One region of the Microbispora sp. CSR-4 genome, then DNA from elsewhere that is predicted to be linked to it. Evidence: riboswitches for the same ligand, from Rfam matches in the RefSeq annotation. Region 1 holds a riboswitch; each other region holds the start of a gene.

Region 1 (4,809 bases):
GCGGCTCGACGCACTCGTAGCAGCCCGCGATCGAGGCGATCGTGGCCGTCGGCGCGATCGCGATCAGCAGGGAGTTGCGCAGTCCGGTCTCCGCGATCCTGGCCCGCAGCGCGGCCCACTCCTCCGGGTGGACCGGGGTGCACGGATAGTGGTCGAGGTGCAGCACGCCGTCCGCCGCCCGCGTCTCCCCGTACGCCGGGTGGCGCCCGCGCTCCGCGGCCAGGTCGGCCGAGGTGCCGTACGCCGCGAGCGCGATCTCCTCGGCGATGCGGGTGGACAGCGCGAGCGCCTCGGGCGAGTCGAACGGCAGGCGCAGCGCGAAGAACACGTCGGCGAGGCCCATGACGCCGAGGCCGACCGGCCGCCACTTGCGGTTGGCCGCCTCCGCCTCGGGCGTCGGATAGAAGCCGAGGTCGATCGTCCGGTCCAGGAACCGTACGGCGGTGCGGACGGTGGCGCGGAGCCTGCCGAAGTCGACGGCGTCGCCCTCCGGGGTCAGGTGCGCGGCGAGGTTGACCGAGCCGAGGTTGCACACGGCGGTCTCGCCGTCGCTGGTGACCTCCAGGATCTCGGTGCACAGGTTGGACAGGTGGATGACGTTGCCGGGCCGCGCGGTCTGGTTGGAGGCGCGGTTGGAGGCGTCCTTGAACGTCATCCAGCCGTTGCCGGTCTGGGCGAGCGTGCGCATCATCCGGGCATAGAGGGCGCGGGCCGGCACCTGCTTGACGTAGCGCCCGGCGGCCTCCAGCTCGCGATAACGGGTGTCGAACGCCTCACCCCACAGGTCGGTCAGCTCGGGGACCTCCTTGGGGTCGAACAGCGACCACGTGCCGTCCGCCTCGACCCGGCGCATGAACTCGTCGGGCACCCAGTTGGCCAGGTTGAGGTTGTGCGTGCGCCGCGACTCCTCGCCCGTGTTGTCGCGAAGCTCCAGGAACTCCTCGATGTCGGCGTGCCAGGTCTCCAGGTAGACGCAGGCCGCGCCCTTGCGCCTGCCGCCCTGATTGACGGCCGCCACCGACGCGTCGAGCGTGCGCAGCCACGGCACGATGCCGTTGGACAGGCCGTTGGTGCCCCGGATCAGCGAGCCGCGCGAGCGCACCCGCGTCCAGGCGATGCCGATCCCGCCCGAATACTTCGACAGCCGGGCCACCTGGCCGTACCGCTCGTAGATGCTCTCCAGCTCGTCCCTCGGGGAGTCGAGCAGGAAGCACGACGAGAGCTGCGGCCGGCGCGCGCCCGAGTTGAACAGCGTCGGCGAGCTGGGCAGATAGGCCAGCGTGGACATCAGGCCGTACAGCTCGGCCGCCTCCGCCACCGTGGCCGACAGCCCGCAGGCGACGCGCAGCAGGAAGTGCTGCGGGCGCTCCAGCACGCGCCGGGTGACCGGGTGGCGCAGCAGGTAGCGGTCGTAGACCGTGCGCAGCCCGAAGTATTCGAACCGGTCGTCGGCCGCCGGGTCGATCAGCGCGTCGAGCGCCTCGGCCTCACCGGCCACGAAGGCGGCGACGGCGTCGCCAAGCAGCCCGGCGGCGTGGGCGGCGGCGACCGACTCGGAGAACGTGCGCACCCCCTCGGCCGCCGCCTCCTCCGCGATCAGCCCGCTCAGCAGCCTGGCCGCCCGGCGCGAGTTCTCCGGGTCGGCGATGACCCCGGCCGCCGCCTCCTCGATGGCCTGCCAGACCTGCGCCGCGTCCCACCCGCCGTCCCACCCGCCGTCCGGGCCGCCGTCCGGGCCGGCCGATGCCCGCCGTACGGCACCGGTGGAGGGTCCGGAGTTCCCCGCCGAAGCCCACGGCCCGCCGCGTACCTCTGACGCGGGGTCCGCGGAAGCGGAGGCCGGGTCGGTGATCGTCATCAGATGCCCTCTCCTCGTCGTCTCGTGTCCCGGCCGGACCGGAGGGAGGCATGCCGCGGCGCACGCGCACGAGAGGGATTCGTGCCGTGACGATGCGGCGAGCCCGCCCTCGGGGCCCGGCGCGGGGCGCGCGCCCATGCGCGCGCATCGCTGGCAGGTCTTCGGACTCGCGGGCGCCCGGCCGGGCTCGCGCCCTGCCGGTCCTACTGGCCGTCGCTTCCCGGGCGCGCTCGCGCCCAGTGCTCGGAGCACAGCACCGTGCTGTGCCGACGGCGGTCGTTCCCGCTCACCGCTGCGGGGCAGTCCCGGATTTCCACCGGGTTCCCTCTTGCCTCACCAAGGTGAACCAGCAACGCGATGGATCCTACATCTAGTGGCCCTTCCCGCAAGCACCCCTACAAGTTGTGTTTTTCAGCGGAGTCCGAGATCATTGAGGAGCAGGGCCGTACGGCGTGCCTCGCCGGCGAGCCATTGCCGGAAGTCGTCGCCGTCGAGCCACATCGGCGTCCAGTCGTTGCGCTCGCACAGGCGCCGCCAGCCCGGCGTGTCGGCGACGGCACGGCACAGATCGAGCAGGGCGTCCGGCTCGGGCGTGCCGCGCGGGGCGATCAGCCCGGTCCAGTCGGCGAACACGACGCGTACGCCCGACTCCGACAGCGTCGGCGCGTCCACCCCGGACAGCCGCTCGGCGGAGGAGACGGCGAGCGGGCGCAGCCGTCCGGCGCGCACATGGGGGGCGACCTCGCGCCTGCTGCCGAACCCGAGCGCGAGCCGCCCGTCGACGACCGCGGCGACGGCCTGCGCCCTGCTGCCGAACGCGACGTAGTCGAGCAGGCGGACGTCGGCTCCCAGGCCCCGGGCGGTCATGCCGAACAGCAGGTGTTCCGGGCCACGGTCGGCGCCGCCCGCGACCCGGTGCGCCCCCGGGTTCCGCAGCAGCGCGGCGGCGAACTGGTCGAACGTGCGATAGCCCGAGTCGGGCGAGGCGACCAGCACCTCCCACTCCCCCGCCAGCCGCGCGAGCGGTACGGCCCGGGCCACGAGGAGGGGGTCGCGGGCCAGCGCGCAGGCGGCGAGCAGCGCGGAGTCGGCGACCACCAGGCCGGCCCCCGGCCGGTTCAGGTCGGCGAGAGCCGTCCCGCCGCCACCGGTCTCCCGCCTGATCCGTACGGCCCGGGCCCAGCCACGCCCTTCCACGAGCGACTTGAACCCGGCGGCGACGCCCTCCCCGCACCCGCCGGGCGGGCCCGGGACCATCAGGGAGAGCTCCCCGCGGCGCGGGGGTGCGGGGACACCGCATGCGCCCGCGAGGGCCAGGACTCCCAGTGCGAGGACCGTACGGCGTCGCATGTCGGCACCCTCCACCCCGAAGAGTCCCTTACACGCACAGACTATGAGTAACTACACCATGTCACCACATAACGGACGTTACGGCTGCGGCGATCGATGGGTGGTTCTCGCCGGGTGGAGGGCGATCCCGCGGTGGTCGCGGGTCAGGCGCCTGCCGCAGGAGCTCGGAAAGAAGCCGTCGTCCTCGCTGCGATGGTGACTGCCCAGTGCGGCACAGCAGGTGTGACAGTGGGCACGCGGGTCGGGCTTGATCACCTCGACCCGCTTGGCTCGCGCGAGCAGTTCCGCGTGCGCAACACCCGCTCGGTCAGGGATACAGGCGTCGTATACAAAGGCAGGCATGGAGGACCTTGTCGAGCACCGTTACGGCCGCGACGACATACGGCTGATGACGGCGTCCTTCCGTAGGCATCACTTCGTTCCGCACGCGCACAGCGAGTACGCCATAGCGGCGATCGAGCGCGGGGTGGAGGCCGTCCGCTATCGCGGCGCCACCGAGCACGCACCCGCGGGCAGCCTGCTCCTCCTCGACGCCGACACCATCCACGCCGGCCGTCCCGGCATCCCCGAGGGCTGGGACTACCGGGTCTTCTACATCCCGCAGCACCTGCTCGCGGAGCTCGCCGGGCACCGGCCGGCCTTCTCCACACCGGCTCCGTACGATCCTCGCCTGGCCGCCCGCCTGATCCGGCTGCACCGCCGCCGGGACCAGACCTCCCTCGCCGCGCAGGAGGAGTTCGAGGCGCTGTGCACCGAGATCCTCGTCCGCTACACGCGCCGCGGGATCGCCCCGGCGCCCATCCGCACGACGCCGGCGGGGCCGGTCGCGAAGGTGCAGCGGCATCTGGCCGAAGACCTGCGGCGCACCCCGAGCCTGGACGAGCTCGCGCAGGTGGCGGGCCTGCCCCGGTTCCGGCTGCTGCGCGCCTTCCGCCGCGAGACCGGCGTGACCCCGCACGGCTACCTGCTCCAGCTCCGCCTGCGCTGCGCCCAGCAGCTCCTGACCGCCGGGCACACCATCGCGCGGGCCGCCGCGGAGAGCGGCTTCTACGACCAGGCGCACCTGCACCGCCATTTCCGCCGTACGTTCGCGGCCACCCCGGGCCGGTTCGCGCGCAACGACGTACAAGACCGGCGCGGCTCGCGCGCCTAGCGTTGCCGGGCATGGACGAATACACCGGGCCCGAGTTCTCCCGCAGCGCGCTGCTCACCATCGACCTGCAGCGCGACTTCGTCGCCGGCATCGCCGGCACCACCGAGGTGCTGCCCGCGGTCCGGCGCCTCACGCACGCGTTCCGCGAGGCGGGGCGGCCCATCGTGCATGTCGTGCGCCTCTATCTGCCCGACGGCAGCAACGCCGACCTGTGCCGCCGGACGCTGCGCGGCATGGTCAACCCGCACTCCCCGGGCTCCCAGCTGGCCGCCGGACTGCTCCCCGGCGGGCTCCCCGGCGGAACGGCGGAACGCGAGCTCGACCCGGACCTGCTCCTCGCGGGACGCGCGCAGGAGGTCGGCCCGGGCGAGCACATCCTGTACAAACCCCGCTGGAGCGCCTTCTACGGCACCCCGCTGCTGGAGCACCTCGCGGAACGCGCGGTGAG
Region 2 (4,809 bases), on a different contig from region 1:
CGAGCAGCAGCGCGCCCTGCAGACCGGCCGCCGTGGGGTCGTCCCGGTAACCGGCGGTGAGGGCGGCCGCGTCCACGATGTCCCTGCCGCGTCCCGAGGCGGCCAGGGCATCCCGAGTGGAACCGTCGGCGGCCAGCCACCACTCCGTCACCTGCCCCTCGGCGCCCTTCCCCCGGAACGCCGTGAGGTCGGCGAGCAGGGCCGGGGTGCCCTCGGGCGTGCCGGGCATCGCCGTGACGACGCCCACGACCCGGACGGGGATCGCCGCCGTGCCCGCGGTGATCCTGGTGGTGTCCGCCAGCCCGGGGGTCACCACGACCGGGAGCGGTCGCCCGGCGGACCCGGTGATCCGGGAGGCCAGCGTGGCCGGCGGCAGTTGCGACAGGTCGGGGCGCAGCAGCAGCACCCGGCCCAGATCCGCCGCGTCGGCGGCGATCAGCGTGGCGTCCGCGCCGTCGGCGACGACCGTGGCGCGGTGCGCGGGCACGGCCGCCGCGACCCCCGGCAGCCTGGTGAAGGTCCGGGCGTCGTCGCCGGGCAGGGCCGGGACGCGCAGCGAGGATCCGGCGACGTGCCTGGCCCGGTCCTCCTGGGCGGAGCGCCAGGTCGCGGCCGTGGTCAGGGACAGCACGCCGATCGCCGTCGCCATCGTCAGCAGCAGCGCCGGGCCCGAATAGCGGGCCGGGCGCCGGCTCACCTGCCGGGCGGCCACGGCCGGGCCGAACCCGGGGCGTCGCCGCGTCGCCCGCTCGGCGATCTTCGCGACGGCGGGCACCAGCCGCAGGGCGGCCATCCCGCCGCAGAGCAGGGCGAGCGCCGGCCCGGCCCCGACGAGCGGGTCGAGCCCGAGCTCGCCGCCGAGGCGCGTCGTCTCCGCCGCGTCCTGGCCGCGCAGGCGCCAGATGGCGAGGGCCGCCAGGACGAGCAGTGCCACGTCGGCCCCGGCCCGCTGCACCAGGCCGGGCCGGTCGGCGCGCCCGCGCGCCGCCTGCTCCTCGACGTACGTGCGGCGGGCGGCGAGCAGGGGCGGCGCCGCCAGCATGGCGGCGCAGGCGAGCGCGACCACCGCCGCCACGGCGAACGTGCTGCCGTCGGGCGCGCGGGGCGGCTCCACGCCGGTGGCCTCGATCCAGGGGAAGGCGCTCAGCAGCCGCAGGAGGACGGGTGCGAGGAACGGCGCCGCGGGCGCGCAGGGCAGCGCGATCAGCAGCGCCTCCCCCGCCGCCATGGCGGCGAGCCGCGGCGACCCGCCGCCCCTCGATCGCAGCAGGGCCGTCTCCATCCGGCGGTGTTCGGCGAGCAGCCGCGCGGTCAGCGCCAGCGCGTACGCGGCCAGCACGAGCAGCTGGAGCACCGGCACCAGCATGGTCGAGCGGGCGACCAGCGCGCCGTGGTCGAGCCGCAGCAGTGTGCCGGACAGCGTCTCGGTGACCGTGCACCGGGGGCAGCCGGACCGTACGTCGGCGGAGATCCCGGCGACCGACGCCGAGAACGGCCGCAGTCGCTCGGGCGGGAGCCGGCGCAGGTCGGGCTCGGCGAGCCAGCGGGCCGAGGCGCCGGCCGCGAACCGGTCGAGGAAGACGCCGGCCGGCACGACCATGGGGCCTCGGGAAGTGAAGTCGGCGGTCTGCGTGCCGTGGCGCAGCAGGTCCTCTCCCGTCCAGCGCGGGTCGTCGGGGTCGCGCAGCCGGAAGACGCCGGAGACGCGCACGCGGGCCGGCTTGCCGTCCAGGCGTCCGACGACGGTGAACGTGTCGCCGGTGGAGACCCTCATCGCCCGCGCGGCCGGCTCCGAGAGCGCGACGGCCGTATCGCCTGCCGTCCCCGCTGTCGTTCCCCGTGCCGTCCCCGCGGTCCCTTTCCGCGTGGGCCATCGGCCGCTCACCAGGTCGGCCTGGCCGTCCAGTCCCTCGTACGTGGCGAACCGGGTCAGGACGGGCTGACCGCCTTTATCTCGTCCCCTCAGCGCGTAGGAGGCGGACTCGACGCGCGCGGTGACCCGTACGGGCACCTCGCCATGGGCGTGGGCGATGCCCGCGCGGACGGCCTGGTCGACCTTCGCGAAGTCCCCGGACGTGACCGAGGAGGTGACGACGGTGGCGGTGGCGGCGAGCGGTGCCGTGTCCAGGGCCCTCCGCACGCCCGCCTGGCTCGCCGACCCCGCGTGCAGCAGCAGCGCCGCGATCGCCGTGGTGGCGAGCAGGATGGAGCCGAACGCGGCCGCCAGCAGCAGCGGCTCGGCCAGCGCACGTCGGATCACCAACGGCAGCCGCCCCAGCACTGCCCTCCCCCGTTTCACCCGGGCATCATGGCAAAGCCGATCCGGGCACACCACACCGGCCCGACATACGTAGCGATTCCGATATATCCGACAGACCGTACTTGCGGGACATCCGGCACGAAGGTGTAAGTTGACCCCGCAAGCGACGGACGCGGAGGAAGCCGGTGTGAATCCGGCGCGGTCCCGCCACTGTCACCGGGGAGCGAACCTCACCCACGCCACTGCCCAGCACGGGCGGGAAGGCTGAGGGGAGCGCTGATCCGGGAGCCAGGATACTCCGGCCGTCGGACCTTCTACCGGGGGCGCGGATACCCCCAGGGGGGACATGCCATGGCCCGGACAGGCCTGCGCAGACGCGCCTCACTGCCGGTTTCGCGCTCCACCTGCTGACGTGGCCGGCGGCGGCCTGCTCGTGGCGGGCACGACCTCCGACGCGGGAAAGAGCGTGCTGGTGGCCGGCCTGTGCCGGTGGCTGGCCCGGCGCGGCGTACGGGTCGCGCCGTTCAAGGCGCAGAACATGGCGCTCAACTCGATGGTCACCGCCGACGGCGGCGAGATCGGGCGGGCCCAGGCGATGCAGGCCGTGGCGGCCCGGGTCGAGCCCGAGGCCGCGATGAACCCGGTGCTGATCAAACCCGCGGGCGATCGGCACTCCCACGTGGTCGTGCTCGGCCGCGCGCACGCCGACGTGGACGCCATGTCCTCCCGCGCCCACAAGATGCGCCTGCTCGACGTCGCCCTCGACGCGCTCGACGGCCTGCGCCGCCGCTACGACGTCGTGATCTGCGAGGGCGCGGGCAGCCCCGCCGAGGTCAACCTGCGCGACCGCGACATCGCCAACATGGGCCTGGCCCGCGCCGCCGGCCTGCCGGCGCTCGTCGTCGGCGACATCGACAGGGGTGGCGTGCTCGCGCACTTCGCCGGCACCCTCGCCGTGCTCGACCGGCACGACCAGCGGCACATCGCGGGCTTCGTGGTCAACAAGTTCCGCGGCGACCTCGCGCTGCTGCGGCCGGGGCTCGACTGGCTCACGGAGGCGACCGGCCGGCCGTGCCTCGGCGTGCTGCCGTGGCGCTCGGGCCTGTGGCTCGACGTGGAGGACTCCCTCGACCTCGACAGCCGTCCCGGCCTGCTCACCCCGCCGGTGGGACGTGACGTGCTGCGCGTGGCCCTCGTGCGGCTGCCGCGCATGTCCAACGTCACCGACGCCGACGCGCTCGCCGCCGAGCCGGGGGTGAGCGTCCGCCTCGTCACCACCCCCGCCGAGCTCGCCGACGCCGACCTCGTCGTGCTGCCCGGCACCCGCGCCACCGTCGGCGACCTCGCCTGGCTGCGCGAGCGCGGCCTGGACGAGGCGCTGCGCCGCCGCGCCGCCGAGGGCCGCCCGGTGCTCGGGATCTGCGGCGGCTACCAGATGCTCGGCACGGTCATCGACGACGAGGTCGAGAGCCGGGCCGGCCGGGTGCCCGGCCTCGGGCTGCTGCCTGCCCGGACGGCGTACGCGCCGGGCAAGGTGCTCACGCTCGCGGAGGGCGAGTGGCGGGGTCACGTGGTCGCGGGCTACCAGATCCACCACGGCCGGGTGACCTTCGACGGCGGCGAGCCGTTCCTCGACGGCTGCCGGGCCGGGCAGGTGTGGGGCACGACCTGGCACGGCCTGTTCGAGCGCGACGGATTCCGCCGGGCCTTCCTCGCCGAGGTCGCCGCCGTCACCGGCCGGGCCTGGCTGCCCGGGACCGGAACGTTCGCCGCGCACCGGGAGGCCCGCCTCGACGCCCTGGGCGACCTCGTGGAGGAGCACCTCGACACCGAGGCCGTGTGGCGGCTCATCGAGCGCGGCGTGCCCACCGGCCTGCCCATCGCCGAGCTCACGCTGCGGGAGGACCGTCCATGACGACACCGCCGAGGATGCTGCTGCTGTCCACCGCCGACACCGAGCTGCTCGCCGCGACCCGGAGCGGGGCCGGCTGGCGGGTCGCCAACCCCGCGCGTACGGCCGCGGAGGACGTGCCCGCCCTGGTGGACGGCGTGGACGCCGTCGTCGTCCGGCTGCTCGGCGGCAGGCGCTCCTGGCCCGAGGGACTCGACGCCGTGCTCGCGGCCGGGCTGCCCACCGTGGTCCTGGGCGGCGAGCAGGCCCCGGACGCCGCGCTGATGGCCCTGTCCACCGTGCCGTCCGGGGTCGCCGCGCAGGCGCTCGCCTATCTGGCCGAGGGCGGCCCGGACAACCTCGCGGAGCTGCGCCGCTTCCTGTCCGACACGCTCCTGCTGACCGGCGAGGGCTTCGCGCCGCCCCGGCCCGCGCCCGAGTCCGGCGTACGGCCCGGCCGCGCCCGCCGGGAGGGCCGCCCGCTGGTCGGCGTGGTCTACTACCGGGCGCACGAGCTGTCGGGCAACACGGCGTTCGTCGACGCGCTGTGCGACGCCGTCGAAGCGGCGGGCGCCGACGTGCTGCCGGTCTTCTGCGGATCGCTCCGGGGCGCGGGTGACGACCTGCTCGACCTGCTGCGGCCCGTGGACGCGCTGGT
Region 3 (4,809 bases), on a different contig from region 1:
TCCTCGCCGTGGGGTGTCAGCGGCAGGTCGGTGCGGCCCGTGTGCCGCCCGGCCCTGCTCCACTCGGTCTCGCCGTGCCTCAACAGGATGACGTTCATAGAGCGTCCATCTTGCCCGTACGTCCGATTTCACCCGCGACGGGCCCCCTTGACCACCCGCCCGCGGCCTGCAGTAGGGTCCCCGCGGGAAAGGGGGCGCCACATGGAGCCGGTGCGGGTGGGAGTCGTCGGTGCGGGACCGTGGGCGGAGATGGTGCACGCGCCCGCTCTCGCGGCCGGGCCGCACACGACGCTGTCCGGAGTGTGGGCGCGCAGGCCCGAGGCGGCGCGAGCGCTGGCGGACGCCCACGGCGCGCCCGCCTTCGAGCGGCTGGAGGACCTGTTCGCGGCGTCGGAGGCGGTCGCCTTTTGCGTGCCGCCCACCGTGCAGGCCGAACTCGGCGTGCTCGCGGCCCGGGCGGGAAAGGCCCTGCTGCTGGAGAAGCCGCTCGCGGCCGACCTCGACGGCGCCCGGCGCCTCGCCGGGGCGATCGAGGAGGCGGGCGTCGCCTCCCAGATGCTCTTCACGTTCCGCTATTCGGCGGCGACGGCCGGCTTCCTGGAGCGGGCCCGGCGGATCGAGCCCTTCGGCGGGCACGCCGCGAACATCTCGGGAAGCCTGCGCGGCGGCCCCTTCGCCACCCCCTGGCGGCTGGAGCGCGGGGCGGTGCTCGACGTGGGCCCGCACACGATCGACCTGCTCGACGCCGCGCTGGGCCGCGTGGTCGGGGTCAAGGCCCACGGCGACCCGCTCGGCTGGGTCGGCCTGCTGCTGGAGCACGAGGGCGGCGCGGTCAGCGAGGCGTCGCTCAGCATGGCCGTCGAGGGGGAGACCCCGCCCAGCCGTGTCGACGTGTACGGCAGGCTCGGCACCGCCTCGCTGCTCGGCTCCGAGCTCGGCGACGTCTTCCCCGAGGTGGTGCGGCAGTTCGCGAGCACCGTGCGCGACGGCGGCGGGCATCCGCTCGACGCCCGCCACGGACTGCGCATGCAGGAGATCATCGACGACGTGGAGCGGCAGCTGCGGGCCGGCTGACCAGGGCGAGGCCCGCGCCCAGGGCGACGGAGGCGATCACCGGCGCGGGGCCGGGCGCGAACCCGGTGATGGTGAGCGTGAGCAGCGCGCCGCCCATGAGGGGTACGGCCACGGGCACGTGCCGGTGGGCGGCGGCGCCCGCGGGGTTCTCGAAGCGGCCGAGCAGCGCGGTGAGCCCGACCAGCACCAGCGCCAGGGCGGCCAGGCACGGCGGGGCGGCGCTCCACCAGGCCGCCGAGCCGGCGGTGGGCGTCAGCCCGAGCCCGATGACCGCCACACCGGCGACGGCGACGAGCGCGGTCATGTGCCACAGGTAGATCGTCATCATGTGCGGCGCGAGCGCGGTGAGCACCCTCTCGGCCACCGGCCGGGCGGCCAGCGCGTTCACGGCGGGGCGCAGCAGCATCGCCAGGCCGAGCTGACCGGCGAACAGTGCGAGCAGGCAGGCGCTCGGCGGGGCCATGTTCGAGATCATCCCCGGCATCCCGATCATGCTGGAGGGGTAGGGCCCGGTCGCCACCAGGGCCGCCACCATCGCGAACCCGGCCACCGCGAGCCCCGCGGCCCGCCGTCCCCTCAGCCACTCCAGGCCGCCTTCGGCGTACCGGAACCCGACCTGGTGGACGGCCAGCCAGACGAAGGCGACGTTGAGATAACCGGCGGCCTCCAGGCCGGAGAACCGGACCACGTCCGTCAGCACCGCGCCGCCCGCCAGCACTGGCAGGACCACCCCGGCCCGCATCCGCAGCAGGCGCGGCGTGGTCACCACGGCCAGCAGGTAGACCGCCAGGAACCACAGGAGCTGCCCGACCGTCCGCGCGGCCACCTCCACCGGCTGCGCGGGCACGCCCAGGGCCGTCAGGAGGTGGGGGAGCGGCAGCCACACGACCGCCAGCGGCACCACCGGCCAGGCCAGGCGGCGTACCCGCCGCGCGGTCCACTCCCGGGCCGTCCCGCCCCGGCGAGCCGCGGACCGGAAGCTGATCGCGTTGGCCGCGCCCCCGGTGAAGAACACCAGTGGCATGACCTGCGAGATCCAGGTGACGTACGGGATCGCCGCCAGGGCGTTGCCGGTCGTGAGCCGCCCCTGGGCGTACGACAGGACCGGCATCGTCCAGTGCTGGACGACCACCAGGACCATCCCGAAGACGCGCAGGACGTCGATGAAGCGGTCGCGCGGCGCGGGTGCGGCCGGGGCCCGCTCGGCTGCGGGGGGAAGCATGGTCAGGGACACGAGAAGCCGCCTTCGCTGTTTCGGGGCCGCCGCGGGGGCGTTCCGCGGGCGGTGGGGGCTCGAAGCCTCGGTGGTTCGGGGTTGCGGTGGTTCGGGGTTGCGGTGGTTCGGGGTTGCGGTGGTTCGAGGTCGGGGTGGTTCGAGGTCGCGGTGGTTCGGGGGCTGCGGTGGCCCGGGGCCTGGGGCCCGGTCTTCGCGAGCGGTTCAAGCGTCCCGCCGCGCCCCCGCCCGGCGCAGCGACGCGGTCCCTACTTCCGATCATGGGAGGCCCCCTACCACCGGGGTAGGGCCGGCCCTACCAACCCCGCGTACGCCCAGGCCGACGGCCGCGCGCGTGGATCGCCGTCCGCCCGGGGCGGTGGGGTCCCGGGCCGGGGGTGGACGCCGCGTGAGGGATTGGTACCGTTGCGTCCGACGCGCGCCGCGTAGCGAAGTCCGGTGAGAATCCGGCGCTGTCCCGCAACTGTGGTTCCCCGCCCCCGGGGACGAGCCAGGTCGCCTGCGCTGCGCGCCGACGCTATCGACCCTCGTGGAAAAGGGTGATCCGTCGCTTCCAGCGGGTCCCTCGATTCCCGGCATTCCCCCTTATGGAGGACCTCGTGAGGCCCGTACGCACGGCCGTCGCGGGTGTGGTGCTGGGCGTGCTCGCTCTGGCCGGCTGCGGCCAGAGCGACGGCGCCGCCACGTCCGCTACCCCCACCCCCGCCGTCTCGGACGGCACCGGTCAGGCCGCATTCCCCGTCACCGTTCAGGCGGGCAACGGCGCGGTGACCATCGCCAAGAAGCCCGAGCACATCGTGTCGCTGTCCCCGACGGCCACCGAGATCCTGTTCGCGATCGGCGCGGGCGCGCAGGTGACGGCGGTGGACGACCAGTCGAACTACCCGCCCGAGGCGCCCAAGACCTCGCTGTCGGGGTTCAAGCCCAATGTCGAGGCGATCGTCGCCACCAAGCCCGACCTCGTGGTGCTCGCCAACGACCTGGAGGGCGTGGTCACCGGGCTCGGCAAGGTCGGCGTGCCGGTGCTGCTCGAACCCGCCGCGACCAAGCTCGACGACACCTACGACCAGATCCGGGACCTCGGCGCGGCCACCGGCAACGCGGCCAAGGCCGACGAGGTGGCGACCGGCGTCAAGCAGAAGATCGACGCCCTCGCGGCGGCGGCGCCGAAGGACAAGGAGCTGACGTACTACCACGAGCTGGACACCACGCCCTACGCGGCGACGTCGAGCACGTTCATCGGGCAGGTCTACAGCCTGTTCGGGCTGAAGAACATCGCCGACGAGGCGCCGGACGCGGCGGGCGGCTATCCCAAGCTGTCGGCGGAGTTCATCGCCAAGGCCGACCCCGACCTGATCTTCCTCGGTGACACGAAGTGCTGCGGGCAGGACGCCGCCGCGCTGGCCAAGCGGCCGGGCTGGTCCGGCCTGACCGCCGTGAAGAAGGGCCGCGTGGTGGGGCTGGACGACGACCTCGCCTCCCGCTGGGGGCCCCGGGTCGCCGACCTCGCCCAGGCCGTCAGCGACGCCGTGCAGAAGGCGGCGAGCTGAGCCGGTGACGACGCGGACGCCTCTGGCGGCGCGGCGCCTGGTGGTACGACGCCCGCTGACACGGCCTCTGGTGACACGGCCTCTGGTGACACGGCACGGTGGCATGGTGCCCGGTGACACGACGCCCAGGGACACGACGCCCGGTGACCCGGCGCCCGATGACGCGGTGCCCGATGACACGGTGCTCGGTGGTGGGGTGCTCGGTGGCCTGGTGCCAGATGACGTGGTGAGGCCGGTGGTGGCGTCATGACCCCGGCCCGGCCGCGCGGCCGGGCGCTGCTCGTCGCGTCCGTCGTGCTGGCGGCCAGTCTCGCCCTCGGCCTGATGGCGGGCGCGGCGGGCATCTCGCCCCGCGCCATCGTGCTCGCACTGCTCGACCGGCTGCCGCTGGTGTCGGTGCACTCGGGCCTGTCGCCGGTCGAGGAGGGGCTGCTGTTCCAGCTCCGGGTGCCGCGGGTGCTGCTCGCGGCCGTCGTGGGCGGGCTGCTCGCCACGGCCGGGGCCGGCTACCAGGGTGTGTTCCGCAACCCGCTGGCCGATCCCTACCTGCTCGGGGCGGCGGCGGGAGCCGGCCTCACGGTGACGCTCGTCGTGGTCTTCCTGGGCGGCGACACCGGCGTGACCGCGGTGCCGATCGCCGCCTTCGCCGGGGCCGTCGGCGGGGTGTTCCTCGCGTACGCGCTGGGCCACACGGCGGGCCGGGGCGGCGGCACCGCGACGCTGGTGCTCGCCGGTGTCGCGGTCACCTCGTTCCTCACCGCCATCCAGACCTTCGTGCAGCAGCTCAAGGTGGAGGAACTGCAGCGGATCTACTCCTGGATCCTCGGCGACGTCGGCGGCGGCTGGGACCAGCTCCGCATGATCGCGCCGTACGCCGCGGTGTCCACCATCGGCATGCTGCTGCACGGGCGGCTGCTCGACGTGCTGTCGGTGGGCGACGAGGAGGCGGTG

Evidence for each region. Region 1 has a riboswitch for cobalamin ahead of FLV34_RS23715 (ribonucleoside-diphosphate reductase subunit alpha). Riboswitches for the same ligand answer to the same signal wherever they lie in the genome.
Region 2: it holds a riboswitch for cobalamin, as region 1 does, so the genes downstream of both, FLV34_RS29120 (cobyric acid synthase) here and FLV34_RS23715 (ribonucleoside-diphosphate reductase subunit alpha) in region 1, are expected to answer to the same signal.
Region 3: it holds a riboswitch for cobalamin, as region 1 does, so the genes downstream of both, FLV34_RS02795 (ABC transporter substrate-binding protein) here and FLV34_RS23715 (ribonucleoside-diphosphate reductase subunit alpha) in region 1, are expected to answer to the same signal.

The regions. Positions count from the first base shown of each region.
Region 1 covers NZ_VJVX01000034.1:26,333-31,141, reverse strand. Annotated here, with positions in the region: gene FLV34_RS23715 (ribonucleoside-diphosphate reductase subunit alpha) at 1-1,858, opposite strand, end outside; cobalamin riboswitch at 1,993-2,224, opposite strand; gene FLV34_RS23710 (tripartite tricarboxylate transporter substrate-binding protein) at 2,270-3,208, opposite strand; gene FLV34_RS23705 (AraC family transcriptional regulator) at 3,549-4,361, shown strand; gene FLV34_RS23700 (cysteine hydrolase family protein) at 4,373-4,809, shown strand, end outside.
Region 2 covers NZ_VJVX01000048.1:48,863-53,671, forward strand. Annotated here, with positions in the region: gene FLV34_RS29115 (FtsX-like permease family protein) at 1-2,299, opposite strand, end outside; cobalamin riboswitch at 2,436-2,559, shown strand; gene FLV34_RS29120 (cobyric acid synthase) at 2,673-4,175, shown strand; gene cobN (cobaltochelatase subunit CobN) at 4,172-4,809, shown strand, end outside.
Region 3 covers NZ_VJVX01000001.1:597,226-602,034, reverse strand. Annotated here, with positions in the region: gene FLV34_RS02810 (histidine phosphatase family protein) at 1-98, opposite strand, end outside; gene FLV34_RS02805 (Gfo/Idh/MocA family protein) at 202-1,074, shown strand; gene FLV34_RS02800 (acyltransferase) at 1,037-2,308, opposite strand; cobalamin riboswitch at 2,694-2,830, shown strand; gene FLV34_RS02795 (ABC transporter substrate-binding protein) at 2,908-3,858, shown strand; gene FLV34_RS02790 (iron ABC transporter permease) at 4,105-4,809, shown strand, end outside.